Regions from separate parts of the Streptomyces kurssanovii genome, predicted to be linked through region 2. Evidence: riboswitches for the same ligand, from Rfam matches in the RefSeq annotation. Region 2 holds a riboswitch; the other holds the start of a gene.
What was found. Region 2 has a riboswitch for S-adenosylmethionine ahead of thrC (threonine synthase). Riboswitches for the same ligand answer to the same signal wherever they lie in the genome.
Positions count from the first base shown of each region.

Region 1: linked by a shared signal. The riboswitch ahead of AB0K36_RS27245 (aminotransferase class V-fold PLP-dependent enzyme) and the one ahead of thrC (threonine synthase) in region 2 are both predicted to bind S-adenosylmethionine.

Region 1 is NZ_JBFAQK010000052.1:28,696-43,483, forward strand. It holds gene AB0K36_RS27185 (hypothetical protein) at 1-753, opposite strand, end outside; gene AB0K36_RS27190 (C40 family peptidase) at 863-1,906, opposite strand; gene AB0K36_RS27195 (C40 family peptidase) at 2,175-3,200, opposite strand; gene AB0K36_RS27200 (NYN domain-containing protein) at 3,523-4,887, opposite strand; gene AB0K36_RS27205 (hypothetical protein) at 4,925-5,167, opposite strand; gene AB0K36_RS27210 (rhomboid family intramembrane serine protease) at 5,317-6,048, shown strand; gene AB0K36_RS27215 (Lrp/AsnC family transcriptional regulator) at 6,045-6,326, shown strand; gene AB0K36_RS27220 (small hydrophilic protein) at 6,480-6,773, shown strand; gene AB0K36_RS27225 (sensor histidine kinase) at 6,823-8,187, shown strand; gene AB0K36_RS27230 (response regulator transcription factor) at 8,184-8,843, shown strand; gene AB0K36_RS27235 (SLC13 family permease) at 8,930-10,360, shown strand; gene AB0K36_RS27240 (glycerate kinase family protein) at 10,357-11,517, shown strand; gene AB0K36_RS27245 (aminotransferase class V-fold PLP-dependent enzyme) at 11,519-12,907, opposite strand; SAM riboswitch class IV at 13,121-13,238, opposite strand; gene trpD (anthranilate phosphoribosyltransferase) at 13,314-14,378, opposite strand; gene qcrB (cytochrome bc1 complex cytochrome b subunit) at 14,517-14,788, opposite strand, start outside.
Region 2 is NZ_JBFAQK010000008.1:113,779-128,566, reverse strand. It holds gene AB0K36_RS09315 (hypothetical protein) at 1-1,570, opposite strand, end outside; gene AB0K36_RS09310 (hypothetical protein) at 1,699-2,724, opposite strand; gene AB0K36_RS09305 (hypothetical protein) at 2,841-3,047, opposite strand; gene AB0K36_RS09300 (MFS transporter) at 3,569-4,798, shown strand; gene AB0K36_RS09295 (alpha/beta hydrolase) at 4,783-6,294, opposite strand; gene groL (chaperonin GroEL) at 6,530-8,152, opposite strand; gene AB0K36_RS09285 (cold-shock protein) at 8,555-8,758, opposite strand; gene AB0K36_RS09280 (MoaD/ThiS family protein) at 9,193-9,468, opposite strand; gene thrC (threonine synthase) at 9,518-10,831, opposite strand; SAM riboswitch class I at 10,849-10,976, opposite strand; gene AB0K36_RS09270 (glucosyl-3-phosphoglycerate synthase) at 11,150-12,118, shown strand; gene AB0K36_RS09265 (hypothetical protein) at 12,157-12,642, shown strand; gene AB0K36_RS09260 (alpha,alpha-trehalose-phosphate synthase (UDP-forming)) at 12,700-14,157, shown strand; gene otsB (trehalose-phosphatase) at 14,154-14,788, opposite strand, start outside.

The sequences.
Region 1 (14,788 bases), on a different contig from region 2:
GGGGTTCACGACGACCCGGTCCGCCGGCGAACCGTCCTTCGCGCCGCCCGTCTCACCGGTCGTCACGGCCGCGATGCCCCGGTACCCCGCCGCCGGCGTGCCCAGCAGCCTGCCCATGGCCTCCACCGAGTCCGGTACGAGCACCACCACCCTGCCTGCCCACTTCGACGGCCAGGCGCCCGACACGGCGGGCACGGCACGGTCGGTGGCGGCGGCGAGCTCACGCAGCCGCTTCTCGTCCTGTCCGACGCCGAGGACGAGGCTGTGACTGCCCCGTACGGCCTCCACATCGCCCTGCTGCCACAGCTGCTGCGGGGCGCCGGAGCCGGCGCGGTCGGCGGTCACGTACCAGCGGCCGTCGCGCTCGGACAGCTCGAGGGTCCGGGAGACGGTCATCGGCGCGCTGTCGTAGCCGGCTATCCGGTACCGCAGTTCGGTGTCGGCGACGGCCCTGCCGTCCTGGTGCCGAACGCCCTTGACCCGGTACCCCCACGAGTGCAGCGGCACATCGGCGAGGTTGTCGAACTCCTCGCCCTGCGCCGCCCGCAGAGCGGTCGCGCCCGGCTCGAGCGACGCGAGGTAGCCGGCGCGGTCGTGGCCGAGCACGGCGGCGGCCCGGACGTCCAGGGCCTGCTGTATCTCCTCGACGGCCGGGTCCACGGGCGCCGGGCCGATACCACCGCACCCGCCGACGAGCACGAGCACGGCGAGCGCCGTCCCCGCTGTGCGCTGCGCGCGCCCGTGCGATGCCATCCTGCGATGGTACGTAACGGAACGACCCGGCCCGCCCCGCCGAGGCTGATCCGGGCGGAGCCCGGTTCGGGAAGGGGCGGGGAGGGGAGAAACCCGCCGCAGGCGCGACCTACACCCGCGTCACCGCGTACACCGGCATCATCCCCACCGGGTCGTACCGCACCGCCGCCCCCGGATACGGCGCGTGGACCACCTGCCCGTTCCCCACGTACATCCCGACATGGCTCGCGTCGCTCCGGTACGTGACGATGTCGCCCGGCCGGGCCGCCGAGAGGGGCACGCGGGTGCCCGCGTGCGCCTGGGCCTGGGAGGTGCGCGGGAGGCCCACTCCCGCCTGGGCGTAGGACCACTGCACGAGGCCGGAGCAGTCGAAGCCGGAGGGCCCGGTGGCGCCCCACACATAGGGGCGGCCGACCGCGCCGCGCGCCGCCGCCATGGCCGCCGCCGCATGCGGGGAGGCGGCGGGGAGACCGGGCAGTGCGGCCATGCCGGCCAGGTCGTCGCGGCCGGAGCGCGAGGACCGGTCGTACGCCTCCCGTTCCTCGGCCGGCAGCGCGTTCAGCAGACGCCTGGCCTCGCCGAGCTTGCGTTCCACGGTGCGCTTGTGGCGGGCCACGGCGCTTCTGCTGCGCTCCAGTTCGGCCAGGTCGTGCGCGGCCTCCCTGCGCTCCTGGCCGAGGTCGCGCTGCTCGCGGCGGAGGTCGGTCAGCGCGGCGGAGTGGCGTTCGGTGATGCGGTCCAGCCTCGCCGCCGCGTCGAGGTAGCCGTCCGGGTCCTGGGAGAGCAGCAGCGCCAGCGCCGGGTCGATGCCGCCGGAGCGGTACTGGGCGCCTGCCACGGAGCCGAGTGCTTCGCGCATCCGGTTGATCCGTTCCTGGCCGCGGGCCACCCTGTCCTGCGCGTGCCCGACCTGTTCGTGGAGCTCCTCGACGCGCTCACCCGCGGCGTTGAAGCGCTCCGTGGCCCGTTCGGCCTCCTGGTAGAGCCGGTCGACCCTGGCCCGGGTCGCCTCCGCGCCGGTTCCCGGCTCGGCGCCGGCCGGTGCGGCACCGGCGCCGAGGGCGGCGGCGGCCGTGGCCGCCGCGGCGGACAGGACGGTGCCCCGGGCACTCCGTGTGAGGCCGGGTTGTGAGGGTCGGCGGTGGGACACCACGTGCCGCGCTCCCTTCCGCATGACGTTCGCAGCGGTTCACCGGGACTTCCGGGGAACCGGGTTCGATGCGCGGCAGAGAGTAACCGGGTGAACACGAGGTGACCAAAGACCCCGGCGGGCACGAAGAGTGACGCCCCGCCGGAGACCACAGGTCACCGGCGGGGCGTCGCGTCAGTATGAAAGGGACGAATTCCCCCGTTCGGGCGGGTGTGAGGACCCGCCGAACGATCCGTCCGACTGCCTGACCGGCAGTCCGTCCGACCGTGCGTCAGATACGTACGCCGAACTGGAACGGCATGTTGTTGATCGACTCGTAGCGCACGTTGGTGCCGCTGCGCGGGGCGTGCAGCACCTGGCCGTTGCCCGCGTAGAAGCCGACGTGGTGCAGGTCGCCGTAGAAGATGACCAGGTCGCCCTGCTTCAGCTGGCTCTGCGAGTAGATGCGGGTGCCGGCGTTGGCCTGCGCCTGCGAGGTGCGCGGGATGGAGACGCCGGCCTGGGCGAACGCCCAGGAGGTGAGGCCCGAGCAGTCGAAGGAGTTCGGGCCGGACGCGCCGTAGACGTACGGCTTCCCTATCTGGGACTGCGCGGCGGCGAACGCGGCGGACGCGCGCTGCGAGGCGGGCACGGCCGGGCCGAGGTCGACACGGGCGCTGGCGCGGTTCGCGCGGCTCTCGTCGGCGGCGAGCGCGGCGCGCTCGGCGGCGGTGAGGGAGTTCAGCAGCCGCTGCGCTTCCGCGAGCTTGCCCTGAACCTCCTTCTTCTTCTCGCCGAGCGTCTTGCGGGTCTCGGCCAGGTCGCCGAGCTTGCTCTGGGCCTCCTGGCGCTGCTGCGCGAGGGTGCGCTGCTTGGACTGGATCTCCTGGATCGCCTCGGTCTGCTTGGCGCCGAGCTGGTCCAGCGCGGAGGCCTTGTCGAGGTAGGTGTCCGGGTCACCGGAGAGGAAGAGCTGCACGGAGGGGTCGATGCCACCGGTGCGGTACTGCGCACTGGCCACCGAACCCAGGCTGTCCCTCAGGGTGTTGAGCTCGTCCTGCCCGCGGGCGACCTTGTCCTGCAGCGCGTCGATCTGCTCGTCGAGCTTCTCCTGCTGCTCCTTGGCCCCGTTGTACTTCTCGGTGGCCTTCTCCGCCTCTTCGTAGAGCTTGTCGACCTTCTCCTTGACCTCGCTCTTGCTCGGCTTCGGGTCGGCCTGGGCGGTCTGGGCGGTCAGGGCGACGGCCGCTGCGGCGGTCGCGGTGAGCACGGTCACGCGGGTGCGGCTCGGCTGCTTGGGACGACGGTGGGACGCCACGAAGGCGAGCTCCTTCTTCCTCGAGCCGCCTACCGGGCAGTGGGGGGACGCGAATCCCCGGCGTCCGCGCATCGGGTCCCTGGGGGAAATGGGGTCGAACTGCACGAACTCGGCGGTTCCTTCGCTGTCGCCCCGGATGGGCGATCAACCGCGCGAAGGTTCGAGCCCCGACCTTAGTGACCTTCTTGTGATCACTTCAAATCCTCACGGGGAAAATCTTACCCAGGGAGCTCATTCTTTACTCTCATCACACGTGTAGTGATGGAGACTTGACGCAGCGTCCCACCTGCGGAGACCCGAAATCGGTCATATGCCGCGGGAGTTACGAGACGCGCGAAAGCCGCTTCAGCAACAAGGCGGACGCGACCGGCCTGGCGCCCGCCTTCGCGACGCCGTCGGCCACTTCCCGGTCGGTGGAGACGACCACCACGGGCCGGCCGGGCGGCTCCGCCCGCACCAGCTGACGGATCAGTTCGTCCGCCGTCACGCCCGCCTTGGAGAACAGCACCCGCACCCCGCGAGGCGGCGCCAGCAGCACCGGAGCGGCCAGCTCCGCCCCGTCGAACACGCACGTGATCTCGGCGCCCGTCCGGGCGGCGAGCATCGACAGGCCGCCCAGCAGCCGCAGCCGCTGCTTCTCCAGCGGCATCGTCGGATAGCCGGTCTTCGTGACGTTGTAGCCGTCGACGACGAGGTGGGCCTGCGGCAGCGCCAGCAGCTGGTCGAGGAGGGCGGGGTCCGTCTCGGAGAGCGCCCGTGCCGCGATGTCCTTGGGCGACATCCGCCCCGGTTCCACGGCGTCCACCGTGTCGGCCGGGTGCATGCCCGCGGGCGGCAGGGCCAGCTCCCGGCGCAGCCCCTGGGCCGCGTCGAGCACCGTGTCCAGGAGCAGCCGCAGCCGCATGTCCTCGACGGAACGGCCCTCGCGGGCGGCCCGGCGTCCCGCCTCGACCGCCGCCTCCGCCTCCGCGAGGCGTGCCTTGAGCCGCCGCGTCTCGCTCTCGGCGGCCGATACCTGGGCCGCGGCCTGGGCCCGGACGCCGTCGATCTCGGCGTCCCGGTGGCGCAGGGCGGCCTCGCCCCGTTTCAGATCGGCCTGGGCGCTGCGCAGCTTGCGGTGCAGCGACTCGTTCTCCTTGCGGGCGCTGTCGAGTTCGGCGCGCAGCCGCTCGGTCTCGGTTCTGATCTGGTCGCGGGCATGGGCCAGTTCCTCGCGCAGCCGGTCGAGCTCGCGCCGGCCGGCCTCGTCGGCGCGCTCGGCGTCGGCCCGCTGGGCCTCCTCGCCGGCGGCGGCGACCATCTTGACCCAGCCGGCGGGGCGCAGCACATAGGCGGCCGCCGCCACGTCGGCCGGGTCCGCGGCGGCGGGCGGCGATCCGGACTCGAGTGCCTTGACCAGCTCGGGCTGGGCCTTGCCGAGCCGTTCGCCGATGCGCTGGCGGAAGAGGGGGTCTCCCTCGAGTGCGGCGGCCATCGCGTTCCCGGCGAACTTGGCGCGCCGGGTGGGGGTGAACCGGGCGTACTGCCGGAGCTGTGCGGGCAGTTCGGCGACGGTCAGGCCGCCGAAGGCGTCGGAGACAAGAGCGACGACCCGTCGCCTCACACCTTCCGGCAGCGGGCGGTCGAGCGCCTCGGCGGCGTCACCGGCCGCACCGGCCGGCCCGCCGCCGTTCTCAGGCTGCTCCACGATCCGTCACCCCTACCACCCATGGGGGCCGCTCCGTTCAGGAACCGGCTCCCGGCCTGTCCACCAGCTCGATCTGGTCCACCGCGTTGCACCAGCGGCAGCGGACCGACTCGATGGTCTCACTGACGACCTCGCGCTCCTCCACGGTCGGCTCGCCCGCCAGGTCCAGATGGACGTACTCGACGACCTTCGACGAGCGTGTGACGTCGAAGCGCGTCAGATTGCCACAGAGCGTGCAGCGCCACCTGGTATCGGCGGTCGGCGAGGGAACCGTCGTCATCGTGCCGTCCTCTTGTCTCATGCGGATGCGGTACCGCGGTGCGCCGTCGAACTGCGGATGTACTGCCTGTAACCCTACGGCCTCGCGGGTACCCGATGTCGCGGCGAGGCACTCTGTACCGTTCGGTCCTGCTACGCCATGCTCTGTCCATGATCAGTTGGTGGGGCACGGCCAGGGAAGCGCTCAGGAACGCGGCCGCGGGGCCCGCGGTGACGTACGGCCTGATCGCGGTCTGCTGCGCGATCTTCGTCATCAGCCCGGTGTCCGGACTCAACCCCGTGTACGGCCTCGGTGACCGGCTGCTCGTCGCCCAGGCGGGGTACTTCGAACGCTGGGGCGTGATCCCCGCCGAGCTGACGGCCGGCTCCCCGGGCGCCCTGCTGACTCCGCTCACCGCGCTGTTCGTGCACGGCAGTTGGCTGCATCTACTGGGGAACATGCTGTTCCTGTTCGTCTTCGGCGCCATGGCCGAGGAGCGGATGGGGCAGCTGGAGTTCGTGCTCTTCTACATCGGCGCCGGCTGCCTCGCGCTGCTCGCCTTCGCGGTCGTCAACGCCGACTCCGAGCAGACGCTGGTAGGGGCCTCCGGGGCGATCTCCGCCGTCCTCGGGGCGTTCCTCTTCCTCTTCCCGAGGGCACGGGTGACGAGCCTGTTCCCCTTCCTTTTCTTCCTGCCGCTGCGTTTCCCCGCATGGGCGGTGCTGATCTTCTGGTTCGTCCTCCAGTGGCTGGCCGCCAGGGGCGCCGGCAGCGGGCCGGGCGTCGCGTATCTGGCGCACCTGGTCGGCTTCGGGGCGGGCTTCGTCTACGCGTGGGGCCGCTACGGGCGTGGGACTAGAGTGAACGCATCCGCAGCGACCGAGGGAGAAAGCCAGCCGTGATCACCGCGATCGTGCTCATCAAGACCAGCGTGGACCGCATCCCCGAGATCGCCGAGTCGATCGCCGCGCTGGACAGCGTCAGCGAGGTCTTCTCCGTCACCGGCACCTACGACCTGATCGCCATGGTGCGCGTGGCCAGGCACGACGACCTGGCGGACGTGATCCCCGGCCGGATCAGCAAGATCCCCGGTGTCGAGGGGACCGATACGCACGTCGCCTTCCGCACCTACTCGCAGCACGACCTGGAGGCGGCGTTCGCCATCGGGCTGGACGCGTAGGACCGGTCCGGCGGGCCGGGCCCCCCGGGCGTGCGGACCCGGGCCGGGGCGCCCCGCGGGCCGTTCACGGCCGGGGGCACTGCGGGCCGTTCATGAAGGAATCCTCATCTGCGCCTCATCCGGGCCTTCCGCCAGGACCCGAGGATGACCGGTATGGCTTTCACCCATCGCATGGCGACCCTCGCCGCCGTCGTCGCCATCCCGCTCGGTATCGCGGCCACCAGCTACGCCCTGACCGACGCCCCGGAAACGCCCCGGGTGCCGCCGGCCGTCGAGCTGGACGCCACTCCGCGTCCCGCCTCGCCCGCGCCGTCCGCCACCCCCGGCGGCAGCCCGTCGGGCGGCCCGAGCGGCACGCCGACGAGCCCGCGCCCCACCGGCGACGCCGTCGTGCCGGGTCCGGCGGCCACCGACGACGACGACGACGACACCGGTGAAGAGAACTGACCGCCGGATCTCCGCGCGGGTCCGCATCCTGCTCTGGCTGCTCCTGATGATGACGGTGGCCCTGGCGGCCGTCGCCACCACCACCCGGTCACTGCTGCTGCGGGACATCGATCACCGGATCAACCAGCTGCTCACCCAGGAGACCCAGGAATTCGGGAACTTCGTGCCCCAGGGCGTCGACCCGGACACCGGCCGCACCTTCACCGACCCGGAGAAGCTGCTGCGGGTCTTCCTTCAGCGCCAGTACTCCGATCCCGACGAGGAGCTGCTCGGGCTGACCCGCCCGGCCGGGCAGAGCCTCCACGTCATACGGCAGTCACGCGACATACGCGCCTCCGTCGCGCTGCACCCCGACCGGACCTCGCTGTCCGCGATCCTGGAGTCCAAGTCCTCCTCCGGCGTCCTCGACCGGCCGGCGGGTGAGGTGCGCTGGGCGAAGGTGACCATCGACTCCGCCCGGCCGGGTCACCCTGCGGCCTTCGTCGTCGCGTTCCACGCCGACGGTGAGCGGTCCATCGCCGACGACGCGTTCCGCACGCTGCTGGTGATCTCCGGTGTGGCGCTGCTGCTGACGACCGGCATCGGATGGGTGGTGGCCGGCCGCATCCTGGCACCCGTACGAGTGGTCCGGGCGACCGCCGAGCAGCTGACCGAGCAGGACCTGACCCAGCGGATCCCGGTCCAGGGCCGTGACGACATCGCCGCGCTCGCCGAGACCTTCAACGCCATGCTCGACCGGCTGGAACGGGCCTTCGCGGGCCAGCGGCAGTTCGTCGACGACGCCGGACACGAGCTGCGCACCCCGATCACCATCGTGCGCGGCCATCTGGAGGTCATGGGCGACGATCCGGCCGAGCAGCGCGAGACGGTCCGTCTGGTCACCGACGAACTCGACCGGATGAGCCGGATCGTGGAGGACCTGCTCCTCCTGGCCAAGGCCGAGCGGCCGGACTTCATCCGTCCGGAGCCGGTGCAGCTCGGCGAGCTGACCGCCGACGTCTTCGTGAAGGCGCGGGCGCTGGGCGAGCGTGACTGGGTGCTGGACCAGGTCGCGGACCGCGAGGCGGTGCTCGATCCGCAGCGCATCACCCAGGCCATGGTGCAGCTGGCGCAGAACGCGGTGCAGCACACCGTCCCCGGCGCCCGGATACGGATCGGCTCCCGCGCGCTCGAGGACCGGCTGGAGCTGTACGTCGCCGACAGCGGGCCGGGTGTGCAGGAGCAGGACGCCGGGGTGATCTTCGAGCGCTTCCGGCGCGGTACCGCCCGGCGCGGCGCCCGTACCAGCGGCGCCGGGCTGGGCCTGTCCATCGTCCGGGCCATCGCGGAGGGGCACCGGGGCGGCCGCGTGGAACTGCGCCGCACCGACGGCGGAGGGGCGACTTTCGTACTCGTCATGGAGGACGCGCTGTGAACCGCATTCTGATCGCCGAGGACGAGGAGCGGATCGCGTCCTTCGTCGAGAAGGGGCTGCGCTCCAACGGCTTCACCACCACGGTCGCCGCCGACGGCGACACCGCTCTCGGCCATGCCCTGTCCGGCGGCTTCGACCTGATGCTGCTGGACATCGGTCTGCCCGGCCGGGACGGCTTCACCGTGCTGCGCGAGCTGCGCGAGTCCCGGGTGACCCTGCCCGTAGTCGTGCTGACCGCCCGCGACTCGGTACGGGACACCGTCGCCGGTCTCGAGGGCGGCGCCGACGACTGGATGACCAAGCCGTTCCGCTTCGAGGAGTTGCTGGCGCGGGTACGGCTGCGGCTCCGTACCGCGGCCCGCGCCCCCGAGGTCACGGTCCTGCGCAGCGGCGACCTCGGTCTGGACCTGCGGACCCGCCGGGCGCGCGCGTCGGGGCGGACGGTGGACCTGACGGCACGTGAGTTCGTGCTGCTGGAGCTGTTCCTGCGCCATCCCGGCCAGGTGCTGTCCCGCGAGCAGATCCTCTCCCATGTGTGGGGCTACGACTTCGACCCCGGCTCCAACATCGTCGACGTCTACGTGCGGGCGCTGCGCAAGAAGCTCGGCGCCGAACGGCTGGAGACGGTACGGGGCATGGGCTACCGCATGCCGTAGAACCACGCAAAGGGTGCGCCCACGGATGAACTTTCCCTCATCCGCGGTTCATCGGCGGCTCACGGCCCGCTCCAAGACTGTTCGTCGTGACCCTCTCCCTCCGCCAGGCGGTCTGGCTGTGCGCGGCGCTCAGCGTCTGCGCGCTGCTCGCCGTCCCCACCGTCCTCCCGTCGCTGAACGGTGAAGCACGGCTCACTCTCGCCGTGTTCGCTCTCGCCACCTGCGCCTGGATCGCCGCGCCCGTCGACGACACCTACATCGCCCTCGGGGCGGGCCTGGCGCTCACCGCGACCGGCGTCATCAGCGCCGACACCCTCTTCGCCACCCTCGGTGACGAGACGGTCTGGCTGCTGATCTGCGCGTTCGTCCTGGCGGCCGCCGTCGCCAGGACAGGGCTGGCAGGGCGGGCGGCCGCGTTCCTGGTCGGCGGGGCGCGCACCGTACGGCAGTTGGTGCATCTGACGACCGCGGCGCTGGTGGTCACCGCGTTCGCGGTGCCCGCCACGTCGGGCCGGGCCGCGCTGGCCATGCCGGTGTTCCTCGCCCTCGCCAAGGCGCTCGCCGACCGGCGGCGGCTGGTGGTGATGCTGGCGCTGCTGTTCCCGACGGTGGTCCTGCTGTCGGCCGTCGCGACCCTCATCGGCGCGGGCGCGCATCTGATCACGGTGAGCGTGCTGTGGGAGCAGACCGGTGAGCGGCTCGGCTTCGTCGAATGGCTGCTGCTGGGTCTCCCGTTGGCGGTGGTCTCCTCCCACCTGGCGGCGGAGACCGTGCTGTTGACCACCACGTCGCGGGCGGAGCGCCAAGGGCCGGTCAGGATCACGCCCGCGCTGCTCCAGGAGCACTCCCCCACGGCGGTGACCGGTCCGCTGACCACCGCGGAGACACGGTGCCTGCTGTTGCTGGGCACGGTCGTGGCGCTGTGGTGCAGCGAGCCGCTGCACGGGGTGCCGCCGGCGGTGGTGGCCCTGATCGGCGCGGTGGTGGCGGCATCGCCGGCGCTCGGCACCGTACGGCTGAAGGACGGGCTGCGGACGGTGCCCTGGCCGTTGCTGCTGTTCATGGCCGCGACGACCGCGATGGGGGTGGCGCTGGCCGAGTCCGGGGCGGCCGGGTGGCTGGTGGGCGGGCTGCCCGGGGACCTGCCGGCGTGGCTGTTCCTCGCGGTGATCGTGGTGGTCAGCACCGCCGCGCACCTCGTGCTCCAGTCCCGTTCCGCCCGCTCGTCCGTGCTGGTACCGCTGGTGGTGGCCGCCGCCGTCGCCGCCGGGGTCAACCCCGTCGCCGCGGCGCTGGCGTCCACCGCCGCGGCGGGGTTCTGCCACACGCTGCCCGCCTCCGCCAAGCCGGTCACGCTCTTCGCCGACCCGCCGGACGGTGTGCCCACCTTCACCCCGCGCGATCTGCTGCGACTGTCCGGCCTCCTCGCGCCGCTCAGCGCCGCCGTCGTGCTGCTCTTCGCCCTCACCGTCTGGCCGCTGCTCGGCGTGCCCGTCCTTCTGGAGACCCAGCCATGAGCCGTACCCCCATCCGTATCGCCGTCGCACCCAGCGGTTTCAAGGAGTCCCTGACGGCCCGGGAGGCCGCGGAGTCGATCGCGGAAGGGCTGCGCAGGGTCGCGCCCGACGCCGAGATCGACCTCGTCCCGCTGGTCGACGGCGGCGAGGGCACGGCCGAGGCGCTGGCGGCGGCGACCGGCGGCCGGCTGGTGCGCCGCCGGGCCACGGGCCCGCTCGGCATTCCCGTACCGGCCCACTTCGCCCTGCTCGGCGACGGCACCGCGGTGGTCGAGATGGCCGCCGTCGCCGGGCTGGCCCTGGTGCCGCCGGACCGTCGGGACCCGGGCGGCACCACCACCTACGGTGTGGGCGAGCTGATCCGGGCGGCGCTGGACACCGGTGCCCGGCGGATCCTGGTCGGCTGCGGCGACTCGGGCACCTCCGACGGCGGGGCGGGCGCGCTCCAGGCCCTCGGCGTTCGGCTCCTGGACGACCAGGGGCATGAGCTGAGGCCGGGAGGAAGGGAGTTGACGCGTCTCGCGCGCATCGACGGCGCCGGCCTCGACCCGCGTACCGCCGCGGCCGAGATCCTGGTGGCCTGCAACCCCTACAACGTGCTGTGCGGCGAGCACGGCGTGGCCAGGGTCTTCGGCCCTCAGAAGGGCGCGAGCCCGGCGCAGGTCGAGGAGCTCTCGGCCGCGCTGGAACACTGGGCCACCCACCTCACCGCCGCCCTGCCGGCCACCGTCGACCTGCGGACCGCCCCCGGCACGGGCGCGTCGGGCGGGCTCGGCGCGGGGCTGGCCGCGCTCGGCGCGCGGCTGCTCCCCCGGTTCGACGTGCTGCTGGACCATGTCGACCTGGACGCCAGGCTGGCCCGCGCCGACCTGGTGATCACGGCGGAGGGGGCGCTCGACGGCCAGACCGTGCGGGGGAAGATCCCGGCCGAGGTGGCGCACCGTGCCAGGGCCGCCGGGGTGCCGGTGCTGGCTCTCGCCGGGACGCTCGGCCACGGCGTGCACGAGGTCAGGGCCGCGGGCGTGGACGCCTACGGGTCGATCGTGCCGGCGCCGGTTCCGCTGCCGGAAGCGCTGGACCGGGCCGGCGAGTTCCTCGCCGACGCGGCCGAACGCGCTCTGCGGATGGTGCTGCTGGGCACCCGGCTCGCGGCCTGAGTCAGCCGCGGTCGGGCACGCAACGCCCGTCCTCGGTGCGGTACTTCCACTGCGCGCCGTCGCGGACGAGCTCCCCCACGGCCCGCACGAACCTCTCCACGTGCTCGTCGGGGGTACCCGCACCGAAGCTGACCCGGATGGCGTTGAGCGACCTCTCCCCCGGCCCGGCCTCCGGGGCGCCGCACTCGCCGACGTCCTGCGGGTCGCTGCCGAGCAGGGTGCGCACCAGCGGGTGGGCGCAGAAGAGTCCGTCACGGACGCCGATGCCGTACTCGGCGGACAGGGCCGCGGCGAAGTGCGAGCTGTTCCAGCCGTCGACCACGAAGGAGAGGACACCGACGCGAGGGGCGTCGTCGCCGAACAGCGACAGCACCCGGACCTGCGGCACCTCGGCGAGCCCTTCGCGGACCTTCGCGATCAGGTGCTGCTCGCGGGCGACCAGCCGGTCGAAACCGGCCTCGGTGAGCGACTTGCAGGCGGCGGCGATCGAGTAGACGCCGATCACGTTGGGCGAGCCGGCCTCGTGCCGTGCGGCGGTGGTGTGCCACTCGACCTCCACCCCGCCGTCGGCACGGCGTGCGACGGTGCGCGAGGCGCCGCCGCCCGCGAGGTACGGCTCGGCCTCGCGCAGCCAGTCCGCCCGGCCGGCGAGCACACCGGAACCGAACGGCGCGTAGAGCTTGTGCCCGGAGAAGGCCACCCAGTCGACATCCAGCTCCTGGACGGACAGCGGGTGGTGGGGCGCGAGCTGGGCGGCGTCGAGCACGATACGGGCGCCGTGCGCGTGGGCCGCCGCGGCGAGTTCGCGCACCGGCCACAGCTCACCGGTCACGTTGGACGCGCCCGTCACACAGACCAGCGCCGGGCCGTGCGGGTCGCGGTGGGCGAGCGCGTGCTCCAGCGTCCGCACCGCCTGACCGGGCGTGCGGGGCGCGTCGAGGTACGTCACCCGGGCGTCCCTCCACGGCAGCAGCGAGGCATGGTGCTCGGTCTCGAAGACGAACACCTCGCATCCGTCGGGCAGCGCGGCGGCCAGCAGGTTCAGCGAGTCGGTCGTCGACCGGGTGAAGACCACCTCGTCGCCGTCGCGGCAGCCGAGGAACTCGTGCACCACGGCCCGGCTGTTCTCGAACAGGTCGGTGGACAGCTGGGACAGGTACCCGGCGCCCCGGTGCACGCTGCCGTAGTACGGGGCGTACGCGGCCACGTCGTCCCACACCCGCTGCAGCGCCGGGGCGCTCGCCGCGTAGTCGAGGGCGGCGTAGGTGACTTCGCCGCCGGTGACCAGCGGGACGGTGACGTCCCGGCCGAGGACCGGCAGCGGGGCACAGAGGGACGGGTCGGCGGCGTCGGCGACAGCGGTCTCGGCGGCGTTCGGGTACACGGACATGGCGGTATCTCCCAGCTGGGGCCCCCACCGAAGGCAGGGGGAGAAAGACGAATCGGCTTCAGAACCCGGATACGGGATCGCCTCGGCACACGGCGACGCCGTGCGGAGGGTGGTGAAGAAGGGGCGGAGACGCCCTATCGCATTCGCTTGCTCACGAGACTGCTCCCTTGAGGACCAGGACCCCAGGGACGCGGCGGTCGATGACGCCGCGGGGGTCCGCGCTTGCCACAGACCTCGCTGCCTGCGGCCTGGTCTTCACCCGGGGCACCCCGCCACGGACGGAGGGTTGCCGGACAGCGGGCCGGGGCCGTAATCGCTGTCACTCATGACCTTGGCCAGCATCCTGCCACACGTCGCGGCGGACGCAAGGGCGCGGTCCATCATCCGGACCGCGCCCCGGGCCGTGCTACGCGTTGCTGGCCTCGACCCAGCGCTCCAGCGCGGCCCTCGCCGCGCCGGAGTCGATCGACCGTGCCGCCCGTGCCACACCGGCCGCCAGCTGCTCGTTCAGCGTGCCGTCGGTCGGCTCCAGGGCCGCCAGCGCCGCCGCGGAGTTGAGCAGCACGGCGTCCCGTACGGGCCCGGTCTCGCCGCCCAGCAACCGGCGCGCCACGTCGGCGTTGTACGACGCGTCCGCGCCCCGCAGCGCCTCGACCGGGACCAGCTCGATGCCGATGTCCCGCGGATCGAAGGTCTCCTCGCGCACGGCGCCGTCCCGCACCACCCAGACATGGGAGGTCGAGGTGGTCGTCAGTTCGTCGAGCCCGTCGTCACCGCGGAAGACCAGTGCGGAGGAGCCGCGCTCCGCCAGCACCCCGGCCATGATCGGCGCCATCCGGGCGTCGGCGACGCCGGTCGCCTGCGCGGTCACCTTCGCCGGGTTGGTGAGCGGGCCGAGGAAGTTGAAGACCGTCCGGATGCCCAGTTCCTTGCGGGCCATGGCGACGTGCCGCAGCGCCGGGTGGAACTTCACGGCGAAGCAGAAGGTGATGCCGGCCTCGGCCGCGACCTCGGCCACCCGCCGCGGGGTCAGCTCCAGATTGACGCCGAGCTTCTCCAGGACGTCGGAGGCGCCGCTCGCGGAGGAGGCGGCGCGGTTGCCGTGCTTGACCACCTTCGCGCCCGTACCGGCGACGACGATCGCGGACATGGTGGAGATGTTGACGGTCTTGGCGCCGTCGCCGCCGGTGCCGACGATGTCGACACCTCCCCCGGGCACCTCGATCAGGTTGGCGTGGCGGTACATCGTCCGCACCAGACCGGTGATCTCCTCCACCGTCTCGCCCTTCGCGCGCAGGGCGACCGCGAAGCCGGCGATCTGCGCGTCGGTGGCCTCGCCGCTGAGGATCCGGTCCATGGCCCACGCCGTCGCGTCCGCGCTCTGGTCGCGGTTCTCGAGGAGGGCGTTCAGCACGCTCGGCCAGGAGTGGGCCGCCACGCTGTCGCCGCCTACTGGGGTCACAACGTTCATGGTCCGCTCCAGGGTCCACAAGCCGACAGGGGTGGATACCACCCTATCCAGCCCCGGGCACGGCGAAGGGCCCCGTCCATCGAGTGGACGGGGCCCTTCGCTGTGGCGACGGGTCTGCCGGACGTGTCCGTCGGACGATCAGTGGTGGCCGTGGCCGCTCGTGATCTCCTTGTACTCGTCCGCGGTGGCCTTGTCGATCTGGTTGTGCTCGCCGTAGTAGCTCTTGCTGAGCCTGGCGCGCAGCCTCTCCGTGAGCTTCACCTTGCGGCGGACGCCGTTCTCGTCGACGGTCGGGCCGATCTCCGCGGGCTTGTACTGCTCGTGCGCGGTGAGCTTGTACAGGTCGCCCTGTGCCAGCGGCTCGTGCACCTCGACGAACTCACCGTGCGGCAGGCGCTTGATGATGCCGG
Region 2 (14,788 bases):
GACATGTACCGGTGGCGGACTCGCCCCGCTGCTTCAGGTACTGGGTCTCCATCTTGACGTCGAGGGGCGCGTCGAGGATGTAGAGCTCGTCGCCGTCCTGGCGGACCGACGCGGGTGCGGGCAGGATCCACGTCCGGTAGGACATGCAGCTTCCGCGGATGCCGTCCCAGAACTGCCGGCCTCGTGCGGAGTGGGGGTGGATGAGCTCGCCGATCGTCTTCTTCATCCGCAGATCGGCCTCGAGCAGGACACGTCCGGCGTCCGTACGGCCGAGCCGGTCGTCGACGATGCGGTCCGGCTCGTCGGGATTGAGGTTGACCCAGAAGGCCGACGGGTCGAGGGAGAGCCAGACGAAGAACGCGTCCGAGCTGCCCTCGGCGGCGTCGAGGCCCGCTCCCGGAGAGCTGCCGCCGTCGGCGGAGAGGGGAGCCTGGAAGGAGTACCGCAGACCGCCGCCGTCGCCGGGGTCGGCGAGATAGCGCAGTTGCAGGGACGAGAAGTCGATCCCGCCGGGCGCCTCGGGCACGGGCTGTGTCAGGGCTCGGGTCAGGCCGCCCTCGGTGTCGTCCGCGGTGCCGTTCTCTCCGCACGGGTCGGCCGCCCGGGGTGCGTTGCGTGGAGCGGTCAGCGCGACGGTCGTCAGCTGGGGGCGCAGGCCGAGGGCCTGGCCGTCACACGGTTCGGCGGCGCGGGGGTTCCGGAAGAACCGGTTCTCCTTCCTGGTCTGCGCCAGGCGCCGACTCTCCGCAGCTTTGCGCTCCTTGATCAGCGTCTTCTGTGCCGCCACCTCCCGGGCCATGGTGGTCTTCTCGGCGTCGGCCTGCGCCTTGGCCCTGTTGATCAGGTCGTTCAGCTCGTCGGCCGAGCCCCTGCCGTCCACCACGGAGTAGATGACATCGGTGGTGGCCGGGATCCTGCCGGCACACTGCGGCTTGCACGGCGACCGGTCGCTGTAGATCACGAAGAGCCGTTCCTGGGGCACCGGTTTCCGCGCGTCCTTGCTCAGCAGGGCCAGGTCCCACACAAGGATGCGCAGTTCGGAGTGGTTGCCGTCCATGCCCGCCGAGGCCTCGTTGGCGTGCGGGACGACGACGAACTTCTCGATCCCGGGGCGTTCGCCCATGCGTAACCGCTCGTACAGCGCCGGGTCGTCGTGCTTCAACGCGGCGGTCTCCACCACCTCCAGGCCGCGGGTGTCCACGTCGTCGAGCCCCGTGATGTCCACGAAGCCGAGCGCGACGTTCCGCGCCCCGTCGATCCGTTGCGGGTTCCTGCCGCCCTCGAGCTGGGACCGGTGGCCCCACACCGCCTGCCGGTAGACGTACGACCGGTGACCGATCGGGTCGCGGTACCAGTCGCCGTCGATCCGTGTCAGTGATCTCCCGGACGGAGCGGGCTTGCGGTCCTTCTTCCCCCCGTCGGACGTGAGCTTCAAGGTGTGGCCCGGCGATTGCGTCCGCGGCTCGGCGGAGGCGTCCGCCGAGCCGCCGCCCGTGCCCAGTGACAACCCGAACATCAGCAACGACGCGGCCAGAGCCCGCGGCCCCCTGCGTCCTCCGGTCAACGACATGTCGCTCCCCCTGTTTCCGTCCGCCCACGGTGAGCCGTGGCCGGTCCGTCGGGAAAGGGCCTTCCCTCTTGTCCGGCGCCGAGAACCTGAAGACCCGTGCGACGGCCCGCGCCAAGGAGCCGGCCGCGTCAGCCGCGCAGCGTCACCCCGTACCTGGTGCGCAGGCGCGCGATCTCCCACCACGCCACCGCCGTCACCGACGCCGGGCCGCCGAGGACCGCGCAGAACTGGACGGCCGGCGGCCCCGGCGGCGCTCCGGCCATGGCCAGGTTGATCGCCGCGAGTTCCCACACCAGGACGCCGGTGAGCAGAGCGGGGAGAGCCGCGTGCGCGTCGGCCGTGTTGAAGGCGGTACGCAGCGCCGTCGTGGACGCGAAGACGACGAAGAACAGCACCCACACCACCGGCAGCAGCAGCGCGAGCGTGATCAGCGGGCTGAGACGGCTGCTCTCGTAGCTCCGGGCGAGGAGCATCACGCCGGCGAAGAGCAGCGGTACGGCCGTGAAGGCGCCGAAGTACCAGAGCACCGAGCGGACCGCGGGCCGCAGCCTGGCCCGCATGCCGGGCCGTGCGTGCGGCGGCGCGAGCCGGAGGAGGACGAGGATCACCACGGGAGCGGTGAGGAGCAGCAGCCACGGCGTGACGACCAGCCGGAACAGATACTGGTCCTGCACCTCCGCCCAGTCCGCCTCGGTCCCGTACGCGGCGAGGATCAGGAAGGACGCGACCAGCGCGACCCAGGCCCTGGTCTTCTGCACACGCCACACCTCGGGGTCCTGGAACCGCCGGTAGCTGTGCGCGGGGAACCGCAGCCTCGCCTGACGGCGGGCGGACCTGGCCAGCGGGTAGCCCAGCAGCACCATCAGCGCGGGCCACACGCAGAGCAGGCCGATCACCCAGAGGCAGCCGGGCATCCGGCGCACATGCCGCAACACCTCGCCGAGCGGCGGCCATTCGTCCTGGCGGAGCTGCTGCCACAGCGACGGTGGCGGACCGTAGGGAGAGTACGGGTACGGCCCCGGGTGGGGCGGCGGTCCCGGATACGGGCCCGGCCCCGGATACGGCCCGGGCTGCGGCGGCACGCCCGGACGCGGCGGTACTCCCGGCTGCGGCCGCCCCGTCCGCCCGTACGGATCCTGTCCCCCGAATGTCACGCCTTCACCCTTCCTGGAGTGGTCCGCCGATCATTCCAGGAGAGTGAACTGCCGTGCACCGCCCGGTACATGGCGGGCCGGAACCACGACGGGCGGACGTCCGCCGGCCCCTTCGGTCACTCGTCGGTGCCGGGCCCCCGGAGCACGGCCGCGAGCCGCAGTGCGGTGTCCAGGTTGCAGCGGCCCAGTTCGATGAGCGGGTACGGCGCCTCGCTCGCCAGGGACACCACGTCCACACCCAGCGACGGCAGGGTCACCGACACCGCCGCCAGCCCGTCCCTGAGCCGGGCCACCGCCTCCTCGGTGACCCGCAACCGGTCCACCGGCCGCAACCCCTCCGAAGACGCCGACCGGTCCACCGACAGCAACCCTTCCGAAGACCGGGGCCTGTCCGCCGACCGCACCACTGCTGCCATGAGCACCACACCTCCGTGCCGCGTAACCGCCGGGTATCCCGATCTCCTCACCCGTGTGTCCGGGTGCGGCCCTGGCCTTCCGGAGCAAGTTGATCTTGGCGTTCCCGCCGCCGGTGAAACCGCATCACGCGCCATCCGCCGCGGCGTTCACCCGTCCGGCAGCGGCGCACTCGAAGCACGACCGGCGCACGGACACCGGCGGCCGGCACGGCCGGTCGTCACCCGCGCACGCGGCGGGTCACGAGGTCCGGAAGCCGTCGCACCCCCCGGAAACCACCCGCCCGACGACCGCCCCCGGGCGTAAACTGGTCCGCATGAGCCGACGACGACATTGATCCACCGCAGCGGGTCCTGGAACGGGCTGTCGCGGGCCGCCGCGCGGGTGAGCACCCCGCGTCCCCCGTCCGTTCCGCAGAAGGACCACACGCATGCTCACCGTTCCGTCATGCCCGCCGGACCCCCGTCCCCTGGGTGTCCGCCGCCTCGAGCGAAGGCTCTACACCTACGCGGGTCTTGAGGACTTCGTCCTCCTCTACCCCCTCTACGCCCTGCTCTTCGCCGAACACGGCCTGACCACCGCCGAGATCTCCTCCCTCTTCGCCATCTGGTGCGTCGTAGGCCTGCTGGTCGAAGTGCCGTCGGGTGTCTGGGCCGACGCGGTGTCCCGCCGAGTCACGCTGGTCGTGGGCCCGCTGCTGACCGCCGCCGGATTCGCGCTGTGGGCGCTGACCCCCTCCTACGCGGCCTACGCCGCGGGCTTCACGCTCTGGGCGGTCGGCGGCTCCCTGCGCTCCGGCTCCATGGAAGCCCTCGTGCACGACGAACTCGAACGGCTCGGCGCGACCGACCGCTACGGCCGGATCATGGGCCGGGCCGCCGCCTTCGGCATGGCCGCGACGGCGGCGGCCACGGCCGCGGCCGCGCCCGTGCTCGCCTTCGGCGGGAACGCGCTGGTGTGGGCGGGCAGCATCGGCGCCTGCCTGCTGTGCGCCGCGGCCGGCGCGACGCTCCCCGAGCACCGCGCCACCACCCGCCACGACACCGCCGAACGGCCGGGCTACCTCGCCACGTTGCGCTCCGGACTGGCCGAGGTGCGCGGCAGCCGTCCCGTCCGGCGGGCGATGGTCCTCGCCGTGGTGATCACGTCGGTCTGGGGCGTGCTGGACGAGTACGTACCGCTGCTCGCCGCCGCCACGGGCGTGGCGACGGAGACCGTCCCCCTGCTGGTGCTGGTGGTGTGGGTGGGCGTGACGCTCGGTTCGCTGCTGGTGACGGCAGGCGAACGGCTGTCGGTCCGGGCGACCGGGGCGCTGGTCGCCGCCGCGGCCGCGGCCCTCGCGGCGGGCGCGCTGTCGGGCACGCCCGCCGGATTCGCCCTGCTCGCCGTCGCGTTCCTCGTCTTCCAGCTCGCGGACGTGCTGGCCGACGTACGCCTCCAGGCCGCGATCACCGGCAGGAGCCGGGCGACCATCACCTCGCTGACGGGCCTCGGCACCAACATCGCCTCGCTGCTGGCGTACGGCGCGTACGCGGCACTGTCGCCGTACGCCTCCCACGGCACGGTCTTCGCGCTGCTCGCCGTGCCGTACCTGCTGGTCGCCGCCGCGATGGGCCGGCCGCGTCCGGCCCCCGCGCCGGCCGGTCAGGAGGCGCAGTAACGGTCCCGCGCCGGGCGCTCCCCGGTGAGCAGGAAGCGGGTCACGGTCGCGTCGCCGCACTCGTTGCCGTTGTCCACGTAGGCCCCGTGGCCGGCCGCGTCGACGACGACCATCCGCGCACGGTCCCCGAGGGCCGCCCGCATGTTCTTCGCGCCCGCGAGCGGGGTCGCCACGTCACGGTCGTTCTGGACGAGCAGGACGTTGGACGGGCCGTGCGGCGTGATGCGGACGGGCCGCTCGGTGGGGCCGAGCTCCCAGAAGGCGCACGGCATCACGTTGACGGGCATGCCGGCCGTCAGCGGGTGGCGCTCCCGGCTGTCGGCCACGGCCTTCTCGTAGGAGGCCTGGTCGTCCCTCCAGGCGTCCACGTCGTTGCAGATGGTCGCCGCCGACGCCGCGACCGTGTTCTGCATGGCCTCGTCCGCCGACGTGTTCGGGGCCGGCAGCTCGGCGCCGGAGCGGGCGGCGGCGATCACGCGGGCGACGACCGGGAACCGCCTCGGCGAGTAGAGGCTGTCGAGCAGCGTCTGGCGCAGCACGTTGCCGTTCAGTTCCTCGGGGTTGGCGCCCGGCCAGGGGATCGGCTCGCGGTCCAGGCGCGCGGCGAGGGCGAGGAAGAGGGGCCGTACCTCCTCCGGTGTCCCCGCCAGCCGGTCCGGGTTGGCGGGGTCGGCGGCCCAGGCGGCGAAGTCGGGGAAGACGTCCTCGACGCCGACCGCGTAGTTCGCCAGCCAGCCCCGCGCGACCCGCTCCGGATCGGGGTCGTCGTTGCTGTCGAGGACCCACCGGTCCGTGCGGTGGGGGAACATCTGCGCGTAGGCGGCACCGGCGTAGGTGCCGTAGGAGACGCCCCACGCGGACAGTTTCCGCTCTCCGAGCGCCTCGCGGATACGGTCGATGTCGCGCGCCTCGTTGCGGGTGCTGACGGTACGCAGGACCTCGCCGCCGTTCTCGGCACAGGCGTCGGCGAGGCGGCGGCCGGCGGCGACGTTGTGGTCGACGGAGCCGTCGGGGGCCGGCCAGGGGCGCAGGCGCTCCATGGCGAGGTCCTCGTGCGGGAGGTCGCAGCTGACGGGTGCGGACCGCCCGACGCCGCGCGGGTCGAAGCTGACGACGTCGTACGCGTCGCGCACCGACTGCGGCAGGGCCTTCCCCCGCCGTGAGGGCTCGTGCAGACCGGGGTTGCCCGGTCCGCCCGGGATGATCAGCAGGGTGCCGCGCCGGGCCTCGGGCTTCTCGCTGCGCAGCCGGGACACGGCGAGCGCGATGTGCGGGCCGCGCGGCTCGGCGTGGTCCAGCGGCACGGACACGGTCCCGCACTCCTGCCGCGGGTCCAGCCCGGTCCCGGGGCAGGGGCCCCACCGGACGGTCGACACGGGACGGCCGGTCGCCTCCGCGGACGGCGCGGGGAGGGCGACCAGCGTGGTCGCGAGGGCGGGCAGCGTCAACGCGACGGTGACGGCGGGACGGAGCCGGAACGTTCGGGTGATTGCCATGGCACGACCCTCCCGGATTTACGCTCCCGGCCCCACGGGACCAACTGCCGTATCCGGCAGGGGGTTTGCCCCACCTCGAGCCGGTCACCCCCAGGGGCGGACTCCGGGCCCACGTCCGCGCCCGGGCGCGGGCGTACGTCGTGCCCCGTGCGCCGCCGGGGAACGCCCGAGGGCGGCACCCCCGTGCAGGGGTGCCGCCCTCGGTGTGAAACCGGTCCGCCGATCCGCGAGCGGATCAGAAGTCCATGTCACCGCCCGGCATGCCGCCCGGAGCGGCCGCGGCGGCCTTCTCCGGCTTGTCGGCGATGACGGCCTCGGTGGTCAGGAACAGCGCCGCGATGGAGGCCGCGTTCTGCAGAGCAGAGCGGGTCACCTTCGCGGGGTCGATGATGCCCTCGGCGATCATGTCGACGTACTCACCGGTCGCGGCGTTCAGGCCGTGGCCGACGGGCAGGTTGCGCACCTTCTCGACGATGACGCCACCCTCGAGACCACCGTTGACGGCGATCTGCTTGAGCGGGGCCTCCAGCGCGAGCTTCACGGCGTTGGCGCCGGTCGCCTCGTCGCCCTGGAGCTCGAGCTTCTCGAAGACCGAGGAGGCCTGGAGCAGGGCCACGCCACCACCGGCGACGATGCCCTCCTCGACGGCCGCCTTCGCGTTGCGAACGGCGTCCTCGATGCGGTGCTTGCGCTCCTTGAGCTCGACCTCGGTCGCCGCGCCGGCCTTGATGACGGCCACGCCGCCGGCCAGCTTCGCGAGGCGCTCCTGGAGCTTCTCGCGGTCGTAGTCCGAGTCGCTGTTCTCGATCTCGGCACGGATCTGGTTGACGCGACCCTGGACCTGGTCGCTGTCACCGGCACCGTCGACGATCGTGGTCTCGTCCTTGGTGATGACGACCTTGCGGGCGCGGCCCAGCAGGTCCAGGCCGGCGTTCTCGAGCTTGAGGCCGACCTCCTCGGAGATGACCGTGCCGCCCGTGAGGATGGCGATGTCGTTCAGCATGGCCTTGCGGCGGTCGCCGAAGCCCGGGGCCTTGACGGCGACGGACTTGAAGGTGCCGCGGATCTTGTTGACGACCAGGGTCGACAGGGCCTCACCCTCGACGTCCTCGGCGATGATCAGCAGCGGCTTGCCGGACTGCATGACCTTCTCCAGCAGCGGAAGGAGGTCCTTCACGTTGCCGACCTTGGAGTTGACGATCAGGATGTACGGGTCGTCCAGGGACGCCTCCATACGCTCCATGTCGGTGGCGAAGTACGCCGAGATGTAGCCCTTGTCGAAGCGCATACCCTCGGTGAGCTCGAGCTCCAGACCGAAGGTCTGGGACTCCTCGACGGTGATGACGCCTTCCTTGCCGACCTTGTCCATGGCCTCGGCGATGAGCTCACCGATCTGGACATCAGCGGCGGAGATGGAGGCGGTGGAGGCGATCTGCTCCTTGGTCTCCACGTCCTTGGCCTGCTCGAGCAGGGCGCCGGAGACGGCCTCGACGGCCTTCTCGATGCCGCGCTTCAGGGCCATCGGGTTGGCGCCGGCGGCCACGTTGCGCAGGCCCTCACGGACGAGCGCCTGGGCGAGGACGGTCGCGGTGGTCGTACCGTCACCGGCGACGTCGTCCGTCTTCTTGGCGACTTCCTTGACCAGCTCGGCGCCGATCTTCTCGTACGGGTCCTCGAGCTCGATCTCCTTGGCGATGGAAACACCATCGTTGGTGATCGTGGGGGCGCCCCACTTCTTCTCGAGGACGACGTTGCGACCCTTGGGGCCAAGGGTGACCTTGACGGCGTCGGCGAGCTGGTTCATCCCGCGCTCGAGACCGCGCCGTGCCTCCTCGTCGAACGCGATGATCTTGGCCATGTGAAGTGGTCCTCCCGGACTGGGGTGGATTGCTTCGGATCGCATCCGGCGCCCGCGACGGACGGCCTGCGCGCCTTGTGGTTCCTTGCCCCACCAGGCTCACGGACCTCACCGACCCGATCCAAGTTCTGTCACTCTCACTGGGAGAGTGCTAACGCCAATGATTAGCACTCGACCCCTGAGAGTGCAAGCGCCTTCGAAGGCTCCATGAGGGCCGGCGGTCGGTGGGGACACCACCCGGGCGAAGCTCTGGGGGAGGGTGGACGCACGCGCGCCTCCGATGAAGGCTCGGCGGCCGCGGCGGTGTCCGGACACGCGTGAGGGGCCCGCTTCCCGGTGGCCGGGAGGCGAGCCCCTCATGCGTGAGTGCGTCGGTGGCCGATCGCGCCTCGATCAGTTGGATCAGACGGCGAGCTTGACCATGTCCGCCTGCGGACCCTTCTGGCCCTGCGAGATCTCGAATTCGACTCGCTGACCTTCTTCAAGGGTGCGGTATCCGTCCATCTGGATCGCGCTGTAGTGGACGAAAACATCCGCACCACCGTCGACCGCGATGAAGCCGTACCCCTTCTCCGCGTTGAACCACTTGACGGTGCCCTGAGCCATGCCTAACTCCCCTATTACTGGCCCTTGCGCAGGACCGCACTTCGCGGACCCGGGTCAGACCTCCACCCCAGCAGGAGGGGTGTGCGCCGGAACGCGTCGACCGCGGCTGAATGTATCTGCCCAACTGCCCTCTGCAACAGGTCAATCGGACGAGAAATCTGGGCAGGACCGAACGACCGATCCGTGTCAATTCATGGAATTCCGGGGCAAGTCGGGCCCGGCAAATAACGCCTAAGTGGCAATTCGATCGCATGGTTTGGCCGCATTCTTGCGGAACTTGAAGGCATTCTCGAGCGGCCGGCGAAGGGGGCTTCCCAAACTCTACCGCGCTCAACCATGCAGAATTGCCCCCTCCGCTTCTCTGGCGGAGGGGGCAATTCAGTAACTGCGGGTAAATCCCTGGGGAAAGCTTGGCGTCCGCTCCCCCGATACCGTCAGCCGCCGGCGACGGCGGGGATGATCGACACGCCCGCACCGTCCGGCGTGGCCGTCTCGAGGCCCTGCTCGAAACGGACATCGTCGTCGTTCACGTACACGTTGACGAACCGGCGCAGCTTGCCCTGGTCGTCCAGGACACGGGCGGCGATGCCCGTGTGGTTCTTCTCCAGGTCCGCGATGACCTCGGCGAGGGTCGCGCCCTCCGCCGGGACCTCGGCCCGGCCGCCCGTGTACGTACGGAGGATGGTGGGGATGCGGACGTTGACGCTCATGTTCGTCACCTCTCGGCGGAGTACGGCGTGGCAGTGCGGAGCAAGGTTCTCAGTGGGCGGCCAGGCCCGCGTCGCGGAACGCGGCCAGGCTCGGGCGGATGACGGCGGTCGCCTGCGAGGTCTCCGCGACGGCGTCGAGGGTCTTGAGACCGTCGCCGGTGTTGAGCACGACGGTGGTGAGCGCCGGGTCGAGCAGGCCCGCCTCGATCAGCTTCTTCGTCACACCCACCGTCACGCCACCGGCCGTCTCGGCGAAGATGCCCTCGGTGCGGGCCAGCAGCTTGATCGCGTCGACGACCTGCTCGTCGTTCACGTCCTCGACGGCTCCGCCCGTGCGACGCGCGATGTCCAGCACGTACGGGCCGTCGGCCGGGTTGCCGATGGCGAGGGACTTGGCGATGGTGTTCGGCTTCTGGGGCCGCACGACGTCGTGACCGGCCTTGAAGGCGGTCGACACCGGCGAACAGCCCTCGGCCTGGGCGCCGAAGATCTTGTACGGCTTGTCCTCGACGAGCCCGAGCTTGATCAGCTCCTGAAGACCCTTGTCGATCTTCGTGAGCTGGGAGCCGGAGGCGATCGGGACGACCAGCTGGTCCGGCAGCCGCCAGCCGAGCTGCTCGCAGATCTCGTACGCGAGGGTCTTGGAGCCCTCCGCGTAGTACGGGCGGAGGTTGACGTTGACGAAGCCCCAGCCCTCGCCCAGCGGGTCGCCGATGAGCTCGGAGCAGAAGCGGTTCACGTCGTCGTAGTTGCCCTCGATGCCGACGAGCTCGCCGCCGTACACCGCGGCCATGACGACCTTGCCCTGCTCGAGGTCGTGGGGGATGAACACGCAGGAGCGGAAACCGGCCCGCGCGGCGGCGGCGCCGACCGCGCCCGCGAGGTTGCCCGTGGAGGAGCAGGACAGGGTGGTGAAGCCGAAGGCACGGGCGGCCTCGAGGGCCTGGGCGACGACCCGGTCCTTGAAGGAGTGCGTCGGGTTGCCGGAGTCGTCCTTGATGAAAAGGCCGCCGGTGACGCCCAGTTCGCGGGCGAGGTTGTCGGCCTTGACCAGCTTGGTCCAGCCCGGGTTCAGGTTCGGCTTGTCGGCCACGTCGGCCGGGACGGGCAGCAGCGGGGCGTAGCGCCAGATGTTGGCCGGGCCCGCCTCGATCCGCTTCCGGAGCTCTTCGGGGCTGCCGCTCGGCAGGTCGTAGGCGACTTCGAGCGGCCCGAAACACTCGGCGCAGGCGAAGATGGGACCGAGTTCGAAACGCTGTCCGCACTCGCGGCACGAGAGTGCGGCGGCGGGGCCGAGGTCCACGGAGGTGGACGCGGTGGCGGAGGTGCTGGTGCTGGTGCTTGCGACGGTCTGCGCAGCCATGATGGCGAGGCCCTTTCTCCTCATCTTCCTCGTGACGCACTTCGCCACGAGACGGAATTGGCACCTTCCCCACCGTGACCTCGCGGTCGGCGGGAGGGTTGCCGGGGCTTCAACGGGCCGTTCCCTCTGCCCCTCTGGATGAGCGGTATGGCTCCGGACGTGCGGTCCGGGCGTTTGTGTGCTGGGACCCCCCGAGATGCGAGGGTCCTTCGCGTTGCTCAAGACTGTAACCGAAGCCCCGGACGCTTGAGATAGTCGTCCGACCCGCGAGATGGATCACACGACCGACTGTCGATCGACTGTCAAGGGAGACGCGAAGTGCTCGATGAGGTGGCCCGCTGGCTGAGCCGGCGCTCCTGGTCCGCGTCCGACCGCTCCCTCGAGAGGCTGATGTCCGCCAAGGTCAGGCAGGGCACGACCGTCAGCGTCGTGCTCCCCGCGCTGAACGAGGAAGCGACGGTCGGAGAGATCGTCACGATCATCCGCCGGGAGCTGATGGAGAACACCCCGCTCGTCGACGAGCTGGTCGTCATCGACTCGGCCTCGACCGACCGCACGTCGGAGGTGGCCGCGGCCGCCGGGGCCCGGGTGGTGCACCGTGACGCGATACTGCCCGGCCTGCCCGCGGTGGCCGGCAAGGGCGAGGTGCTGTGGCGCTCGCTGATGGCGACGGGGGGTGACATCGTCTGCTTCTGCGACGCGGACCTGCGCGAATTCTCCGCGGACTTCGTCTCCGGCATCGTCGGCCCGCTGCTGACCGAGCCCGACGTCCAGTTCGTCAAGGCCATGTACGACCGCCCGCTGGGCGGGGGCGCCGCGCCCGGCCCCGACGGCACACCGGCCCAGGGCGGCCGGGTGACCGAGCTGGTGGCCAGGCCGCTGCTCAACCTGCACTGGCCGCAGCTCGCCGGGTTCGTGCAGCCGCTGGGCGGCGAGTACGCGGCACGGCGCTCGCTCCTGGAGCGGCTGCCCTTCCCCGTCGGGTACGGCGTGGAGCTCGGCCTGCTGGTCGACTCGCTGAACCTGGTGGGCCTGGACGCGCTGGCCCAGGTCGACGTCGGCACCCGCAAGCACCGCCACCAGGACGGGCAGGCGCTCGGCAGAATGGCCGCGACGATCTATCGCACGGCCCAACTGAGGCTGTCCCGCCCGCACTTGGTGCGCCCGTCGATCACGCAGTTCGAGCGGGTGGGGAACGGGTTCGTACCGCGGACGCACCCGGTGGACACGGAGGAGCGCCCGCCGATGCTCGAGATCGGTGAGTACGCGGCGCGTCGCGCCGCATAAGCAGGACTCACCGGTCATTTTGCCTACATTTCCCATGTATGGGACTTATGGGATTTCTTGTTCTGTCGTTCCCCGGATCCCCGGGCAGTCGCGGCAGGCACCGCAAGCAGACGCCCTCCGGCGGCACGGAACGGCTGACCCGGCTCCTCGGCACCCTGGCGGTCACCGCCGCCGCGGCGTTCGGACCGGCCGTCCCCGCGGTGGCGGTGCCGACCGGGCCGGCGGCGCCGGGAACGCTCCCCGGTGAGCGGCCGGCGCACCGGGCCGCCCCGGACGCCTCCGGGCAGCGCACGGACGGCGGGGCCGCGGACGCGGACGCCGCGGCCCGGGACGCGGGCGGCCCGGAGGGGGCCGCGGGCGGGGCCGAGGGCCTCCACGGCGGGGAACCGGTCCGTCACGTGGAGATGGCCCGCACCGGCGGCACGGCGGAGCAGCTGTGGCTGCTGGGCGGCGTCGCGCTGAGCCTGACGGCGGCGGGCATCGTCGCCGTGGCCGCCACCCGCGGCCGCCGCCGTGACCACTGACCTGCGCGGGGCCGTACGCACGTTTGAGCTTTTGCGGTACGGGCTAGATTTCGGCACATGGTCTCCGACGCAGCCCAGATCCTCGTCGCGTCCAACCGCGGCCCTGTCTCCTACGAGCTGAACGAGGACGGAGAGCTCGACGCCCGCCGCGGTGGTGGAGGACTCGTCTCCGGCCTGTCGGCCATCGGCTCCGACGCGCAGTCGCTGTGGGTGTGCGCGGCCCTCGGCGACGGCGACCGCGAAGCGGTCCGGCGCGGGGTCGGCGAACCCGGTGTGCGGATGCTCGACATCGACGCCGCCGTCCACGCCGACGCGTACAACGGCATCGCGAACTCCGTGCTGTGGTTCGTCCACCACATGCTGTACCAGACTCCCCTCGAGCCGGCCTTCGGCCGCGAGTTCCGGCGTCAGTGGGGCGCGTACCGGCTCTACAACCGGGCCTTCGCCGAGGCGCTCGCCGCGGAGGCGGCCGACGACGCCGTGGTTCTCGTGCAGGACTACCACCTGGCCCTGGTACCGGGAATGCTCCGCGAACTCCGCCCCGATCTGCGGATCGGCCACTTCTCGCACACCCCGTGGGCGCCCCCCGAGTACTTCGCGATGCTGCCCGGCGACATCGCGGAGGAACTGCTGCTCGGCATGCTCGGCGCCGACCGGCTCGGGTTCCTGACCAAGCGGTGGCTGCGGGCCTTCCAGAGCTGCGCCACCGCCGTCCTCGCGCCGTACGACGGGACGTCGCTGTGGCCGAAGGACAACGAGCCGAGCTTTGAATTCCGGATCCCCGGCCGGGGCCGCCACCGGACCCGGCTCGGCGTCCACGGGCTGGGTGCCGACGCCGACTTCCTGCGTGAGCGTGCCGCGCGCCCCGATGTCGACGAGCGGATGGCCGCCCTGCGGGCACAGGCGGGCGAAGGCCGCCGGACGATCGTGCGCGTCGACCGCACGGAACTGTCCAAGAACATCCTGCGCGGTCTGCAGGCCTACCAGGAACTCCTGGAGGAGCACCCCGAGTGGCGCGAACGCGTCGTGCACATCGCGCTCGCCTACCCCTCGCGCCAGGACCTCGAGGTCTACCGCCACTACACGGCGGAGGTCTCCCGGCTCGCCGACGAGATCAACGCCCGGTACGGCACGGCCGGCTGGACGCCGGTCGTCGTGCACGTCAAGGACGACTTCGCCCGCTCGCTGGCCGCCTACCGGATGGCCGACGTGGCCCTGGTCAACCCGATCAGGGACGGCATGAACCTGGTCGCCAAGGAGGTGCCCGTCGTCACCGACCTCGGCTGCGCACTGGTCCTCTCGCGGGAGGCCGGCGCCCACGAGGAGCTCGGCGACGACGCGATCACCGTCAACCCGTACGACGTCAGCGGCACGGCGGCGGCGCTCCACGAGGCGCTGACCATGTCCGCCGACGAGCGGGCCGAGCGCTCCAAGCGCCTGGCGGCGGCAGCGACCGCGCTGCCGCCGCGGCAGTGGTTCCTCGACCAGCTCCAGGCGCTGCGCGAGGAGGGTTAGACCCGCCGGGCGAGGGCGGCCAGGAAGTCCGCCAGCTGCGCCGGCCCCGGGAGCACCAGGTCGGCGCGGTCGGCCAGTTCGGGGACCTCGTTGCCGCTGCACACCAGCAGGCCGGGCACGCCGTCGGAGCGCAACTTCTCGACGGCGCCGTAGGCGGCGAGGTCGCCCAGGTCGTCGCCCGCGTACAGCACGGCCCCGGCGCCCACCTCGCGCACGTACTCGGACAGCGCGACGCCCTTGTCGACGCCCGGCGGGCGCAGCTCCAGGACCATGCGTCCGGGCTCCACGATCAGGCCGTGCCGGGACGCGAGCTCGGCAAGGGGCTCACGCAGGGCGTCGAACGCGGCCTGCGGGTCCGCGGCGCGGCGGGTGTGCACCGCGACGGCCCGGCCCTTCTCCTCGATCCAGGTGCCCTGCCAGGCGCCGATCCGGTCGAGGAAGCCGGGGAGCTCGGCCCGCACGGCCGCGACCCCGGGATCGGGGGCCGGCGCGCGTACGGTCCCAGTGACCGCGTCCCAGCGCTCCGCGCCGTAGTGCCCGAGGACGACGAGGTGGTCAAGACCGGTGACACCGGAGAAGCCGCCGTAGCGGACGGCGACCCCGGCCGGGCGGCCGGTGATCACCGCGACCG